Regions from separate parts of the Photorhabdus temperata genome, predicted to be linked through region 2. Evidence: predicted binding sites of a transcription regulator. Region 2 holds the regulator's gene; the other holds the start of a gene.
What was found. Region 2 encodes ArgR, which controls arginine synthesis, uptake and breakdown. Its sites were predicted from a motif close to ANTGAATAAAAATACANT; they were not measured.
Positions count from the first base shown of each region.

Region 1 (3,406 bases), on a different contig from region 2:
TGTTCCTGTAGAAAAATTTTATTAACGTGGCGGGAAATTGTTTTTTGTGGCGCCACAATGTTGCATTTACCCTAAGCCCTCATATTCATATCAGAAAATAATCAGTTTGGGCGAAATTTCTAAAATTTAATACTGGGCTATTTTCTATAAGTTTTACTTATTATCTGCGCTGTGTTTATGTGCAAGGTACTTGGGAAAGGCTTGTTTGTTTCTTGTTCTGATGCTTGAGTCCCCCCTGATTTTTGGGGGGATAAGTTGAAACAATTAATTATTGCTCAGACAAAAATGATCTATTAACTGAGAGATTATCTTTCTGGTAGGTTCAATAAATGACATATCAATAAACTCATCCGGCTGATGTGCCTGTTCAATCGAACCTGGGCCAAGTACCAACGTTGGGCATAATTCCTGAATGAATGGCGCTTCGGTACAGTAATTCACGGTTTCAGCCTTGCGGCCCAGCAGTTTTTCTATTACATCAACCATCTTGTAGTCTGTTGGGCATTCATATCCGGGAATGGGTGGATGTAATTCATTGATGGTCAGACGGCCAGGCCAACGTTGTTTCACCGGTTCCAGGGCCTCGTTTAACAGCCCATTCAGATCCTGTAATGTCAGCCCCGGTAATGGGCGAATATCCATATGCAATTCACAATGTGCGCAAATCCGATTTACCGCATCACCGCCATGAATATAGCCGAAGTTCATGGTCGGGTATGGAATGGCAAACGCCGGATTGTTGTAACGCTCTTTTAGCGTGTCGCGCAATTCAATCAGATGACCAATAGATTCATGCATCAAATCAATGGCGTTGATACCACGGGCTGGATCACTGGAATGCCCTGACTGGCCGACGATGCGGATAGCGTTCGATAAATGCCCTTTGTGTGCACAGATAGGCCGCAATGCCGTCGGCTCACCGATAATCGCGAAATCCGGTCGGATAGTTGTACTTGCCGCAAAATAACGGGCACCTGCCATTGTTGTCTCTTCATCCGCGGTAGCCAGAATGTACAGCGGACGGGTTATTTTACTGACATCAATATCCCGCAAGGCATCAATGATAAAAGCGAAGAAGCCTTTCATGTCTGCCGTACCTAAACCATATAGTTTGTTATCACGTTCTGTCAGGGTGAAGGGATCTTTAGTCCAGCGCCCTTCGTCAAAAGGGACGGTATCGGTGTGCCCACATAGCAGTAATCCACCTGAACCCTTCCCCAGAGTTGCCAGTAAATTATATTTCCCGCGGACTTCGGGTACCGGTTGTATTTCAATTTCGAAACCAATTTCCTTTAACCAGCTTGCCAGCAGGTTGATTAAAGACTCATTACTTTGATCGATACTGATATCGGTGGCGCTGATTGAGGGAGTAGCGATTAACTGCCGAAATAGCTCAATAAATGGAGGTAATTTAATATTCACTGTTGACAGCCTTTATTCATGATAGTATCAATATTCATGCATTTTTTTTGAATAAAAATACATTATCCCGTTTAAATACTGAGCACAAGGTAAAGATATCCCATGTTGAATACGCTGGTTGTTGGTGCAAGTGGTTATACCGGAGCAGAACTGGCAGCATATCTGCATCGTCACCCACATATAAATCTGATTAGGCTAATGGTTTCTGCTCAGAGCGTTGATGCAGATAAATGCTTCTCAGATTTACATCCACAGTATAAAGGCATCGTTGATCTACCGCTGCAACCGCTGACTGATATTACTGATGCTGCTAAAGGGATTGATGTGGTTTTCCTTGCCACCGCCCATGAGGTCAGTCATGACATTGCGCCGGTATTTCTGGCAGCAGGTTGCGTTGTGTTCGATTTGTCCGGTGCCTATCGCGTACAAAATGCTCAGATTTATCAACAATACTACGGATTCAAACATAAGCATACTCAATGGTTAACACAAGCTGTATATGGACTTGCCGAATGGCAGACTGAAGAAATTAAACAGGCCCAGTTGGTTGCTGTCCCGGGATGTTATCCAACGGTTTCTCAACTCGCTCTAAAGCCACTACTGGAAAAGGGTTTGCTCGATACCGGTCACTGGCCGGTGATTAATGCGACTAGCGGTGTGAGTGGTGCAGGTCGGAAGGCCAGTATGACCAACAGTTTCTGCGAAGTTAGCCTGCAACCTTATGGGATATTTACTCATCGTCACCTACCTGAGATTGAGGAACATCTGGGGACCAGGGTGATTTTTACTCCGCATCTTGGCAATTTTGCGCGGGGTATTCTTGCCACGATTACCTGTAAATTGAAGTCCGGTGTTACCGCAGAACAGATAAGTGAAGCTTATCAACAGGCATATAAAGATAAGCCTCTGGTACGTCTTTACAACAAAGGAGTGCCAGCTCTGAAATCGGTTGTTGGATTACCGTTCTGTGATATTGGTTTTGTTGTACAGGGTGATCACCTGATTATTGTCGGTACTGAGGATAATCTCTTGAAAGGCGCGGCAGCGCAGGCAGTTCAGTGTATGAATATACGTTTTGGGTTTGAAGAAACTCAGGCATTACTTTAATTATTGGCATGAGGGAGTAAAGCAGATGGAACCTTTAGTCATAAAGTTAGGTGGCGTGTTATTGGACAATGAAGAAGCACTGGAACGCTTGTTTACTGCATTACAGGAATATCGGCAAACACATAAACGCCAGTTGGTGATTGTTCATGGTGGTGGTTGTCTGGTAGATGAACTGATGCAGAAGCTGCAACTGCCGGTAGTGAAGGAGCAAGGATTACGGGTAACACCCGTTGAGCAGATAGGGATTATCACCGGCGCATTGGCAGGTATCGCTAATAAAACTTTGTTGTCGTGGGCGACTAAGTATCAGCTTGCATCAGTTGGATTATATTTAGGAGATGGTAATGTGGTCACGGTTTCCCAACTGAGTGAAGAGTTGGGGCATGTGGGGAAAGCGATGCCGGGTGATGCTAGGTTGCTAAGAATGTTACTGGATGCTGGTTATATACCCATTATTAGCTCGATTGGTGTAACTGATAAAGGGGAGCTGATGAATGTGAATGCGGATCAGGCAGCAACGGCGATAGCTCAGACTTTGGGGGCTGATCTGGTATTGCTCTCTGATGTTAGCGGCATTTTGGATGGTAAAGGGCAGAAGATCCCTGATATGACCGCTCAGAAAGCTGAACAACTTATTGTGCAGGGCATCATTACTGACGGCATGATCGTGAAGGTGAATGCAGCTTTGGATGCAGCTAAAACATTAGGTCGCCCGGTAGATATCGCCAGTTGGCGTCATGCGGATCAACTGACTGCCTTATTTAACGGTGTTCCCGTCGGTACTCGTATTCTGGCTTAAATCAAGTTTGATTAATTTTCGGCAATGAACAACAACGGAATTTCAAAGGGTAACTTCATGCATACTAAAGATATTAAA
Region 1 is NZ_JAJAFX010000080.1:10,631-14,036, reverse strand. Features, by position in the region: gene argE (acetylornithine deacetylase) at 265-1,422, opposite strand; gene argC (N-acetyl-gamma-glutamyl-phosphate reductase) at 1,525-2,529, shown strand; gene argB (acetylglutamate kinase) at 2,555-3,328, shown strand; gene LGZ99_RS21855 (argininosuccinate synthase) at 3,386-3,406, shown strand, end outside.
Region 1: argC (N-acetyl-gamma-glutamyl-phosphate reductase) is a predicted target of ArgR. The motif match lies at 1,469-1,486, and genes of this name have one in related genera.

Region 2 (3,406 bases):
AATTCGTTATACCAGCGGTTTTTATTGTTTCATAACTATATATTTTATATTTATAAAATATACCAATTAGTTATTAATGAATTTTTCACCTAATTCTATATCTTTTCTCAATACGTCCAACATGTCTTCCAGTGCTTTTTGTTCAAAATCACTCAATTTGCCAATTTCCAGACGCTCTTCTACGCCATTTTTACCCAAACGAACCGGTTGAGCGAAGAAACGCGCATATTTGCCATCACCCTCAACATAGGCACATTCAACAACATTGCTTTCGCCTTGTAAGCCACGGACCAAAGAAAGGCCCAGACGAGCCGCAGCTTGCCCCATAGACAGAGTTGCAGATCCACCACCAGCTTTAGCTTCAACGACTTCAGTACCTGCATTCTGAATACGTTTAGTTAAGGCAGCCAACTCTTCATCAGTAAAGCTCACACCAGGGATTTGGGACAACAGAGGCAGGATCGTCACACCAGAGTGACCACCGATAACCGGCACTTCGATTTCCTGCGGTTTTTTACCTTTCAATTCAGCAACAAAAGTATTGGAGCGGATAATATCCAGGGTTGTTACGCCAAACAGACGGTTTTTATCATATACACCCGCTTTTTTCAGCACTTCAGCCGCAATAGCTACAGTTGTGTTGACTGGGTTAGTAATAATCCCAATCAGTGCCTTCGGACACGTTTTAGCCACTTGTTCTACCAGGTTACGAACGATACCCGCGTTAACATTAAACAGATCTGAACGATCCATACCTGGTTTACGAGCAACACCAGCAGAAATCAATACAACGTCCGCTCCTTCCAACGCTGGCGTTGCATCTTCACCAGCAAAGCCCTTAATTCTCACATCCGTTGGAATGTGGCTCAAATCAGCAGCCACCCCAGGTGTCACTGGAGCGATATCATATAAAGAGAGTTCTGAACCTGAAGGAAGCTGGGTTTTTAGTAGAAGAGCAAGAGCCTGACCAATACCACCGGCTGCACCGAGAACTGCAACTTTCATCCTGATACTCCTTAAATCGTTTATACTTTAAAATGCTGTGAATTCATCTGGTTACAAACCATAGATTACTACTTTCTTGAAAACAATCTGTTAACAGCCAAATTGTGGACTTACGCTCTAATCGTGGGACGTAAAAGTCGCCGTATTCTAGGCAAAATGCTTATCTGTTAATGAGATAATGGACACTATTTTGATAATTGCCTTATGATTTTATAAAATAACCCGCTAAATACCTTACACCCAACAACAACACCAAACAACATCATTTGATTAACAATATACTTACATGATAACCAGCCCAAAAAAGCAAATTCTCATATTCATATTTTGTGAATTTCTATATAGCATAAGACTAATTCATGCTTTAAAAATGGTGATAAAATCATTCTTATTGCATAAAAATTCATTTGTATGCATAATATAATCTTCATAGCTGATTGAATATGGTGAAATATGCGTACTCCCTCTAAACAGGAAGAGTTAGTAAAAGCTTTCAAGGCGTTATTAAAAGAAGAAAAATTTAGCTCTCAAGGAGAAATCGTCACCGCCTTGCTGGAAGAAGGTTTTGAGAATATTAATCAATCCAAAGTCTCCAGAATGCTGACAAAATTTGGTGCTGTTCGCACCCGTAATGCAAAAATGGAAATGGTCTACTGCCTTCCTGCTGAGCTTGGCGTCCCTACTGCCACTAGTCCACTAAAAAACCTGGTACTGGATGTTGATCACAACCATTCAATTGTTGTCATTCGTACAAGCCCTGGCGCTGCTCAGCTTATTGCTCGCCTGTTGGATTCCCTTGGTAAAGCAGAAGGTATACTTGGCAGTATCGCGGGTGACGACACCATCTTCATCACACTTGCCAGAGGTTTCACGGCAGAACAGCTACGTGAAAAAATTCTTGAATTGTTTGAACAAGAACTTTAAATGAATCGCGCCATGCTGGCGCGATTCATTTTTCCTGCCGCCATCCTCAGGACTGATAAGTTTTTTTATTCAGTTCAGATAGTAGTTTTTCATGAATACCGCTAAACCCGCCATTACTCATAACCAAAATATGATCGCCTTTCTGTGCCTTATCAACAATCATATGCACCAGCGAATCAATGTCAGCGCTCCAATACGCTGGCTGAACACAACGATCTGCAATTTCTGATACATGCCATTTAATATTAGCTGGCTGAAATAAGAACACTTCATCAGCACGCCCCAGCGCTGGCGCGATCTCATTCTTACTTACACCCATTTTCATGGTATTTGAACGCGGTTCTAACACAGTAATAATACGGGCAGTTCCACCAACCTTACTACGCAGAGCTTCCAGTGTTGCCAGAATTGCTGTCGGGTGATGCGCAAAATCATCATAAACGGTGATGCCATTCTCCTCACCGCGTAGTTCAAGGCGACGGCTGGCATTAATAAAATCGCTCAAAGCACGACAGGCATCGGCTGGCTGGACACCAACATGATGTGCGGCTGCAATCGCAATCAGCCCATTACGCATATTATGTTCACCAACCAGTGACCAATTCACTTCTCCAACAATTTCACCACCATAAAACACCCGATAATCACTGCTGTCTGTACTTATCTTTTTTGCCTGCCAGCGACCGGTTTCACCCACCAGCTCCAATTCACTCCAGCATCCCATAGACAAGACATGTTTCAGGTTAATATCGTTATCCGGCACAAAGATCTTGCCACTAGCCGGAATAATCCTGACAAGATGATGGAACTGTCTCTGAATAGCTGCCAGATCGCCAAAAATATCCCCATGATCAAATTCGAGATTATTCATGATCAGCGTACGTGGGCTGTAATGCACAAACTTGGATCGTTTATCAAAGAAAGCACTGTCATATTCATCGGCTTCTATTACGAAAAACGGGCTTTCTCCGATCTGAGCTGATGTTGCAAAATTCCCAGGAACACCGCCAATCAAGAAACCCGGTTTATAGCCACAAGCTTCCAGAATCCAAGCCAACATGCCGGCGGTTGTTGTTTTACCATGCGTCCCTGCAACCGCCAAAACCCAACGCTCCGGTAAGACATAATCATGCAGCCATTGAGGGCCAGAGGTATAAGGGAGCCCACGCTCCAGCACAGCTTCTACACAAGGATTTCCACGGCTCATGACATTACCGATGATGACCATATCTGGCACAGAATCCAATTGTGCCGGATCATATCCCTGAATCAGGCTAATCCCATGTTTTTCTAGTAAGGTACTCATTGGTGGATAAACATTGGTATCTGAGCCGGTTACCTCATGGCCGAGAGAACGTGCCAAAATTGCCAGTCCACCCATAAAAGTACCGCAGATACCAAGAATATGAATACGCATTGATTTCCCATTCCATAGCATGAAGTTAACCACTATTCTAACCATCAAAAGCAAGATAAG
Region 2 is NZ_JAJAFX010000009.1:36,779-40,184, reverse strand. Features, by position in the region: gene mdh (malate dehydrogenase) at 67-1,005, opposite strand; gene argR (transcriptional regulator ArgR) at 1,459-1,929, shown strand; gene mpl (UDP-N-acetylmuramate:L-alanyl-gamma-D-glutamyl-meso-diaminopimelate ligase) at 1,976-3,346, opposite strand.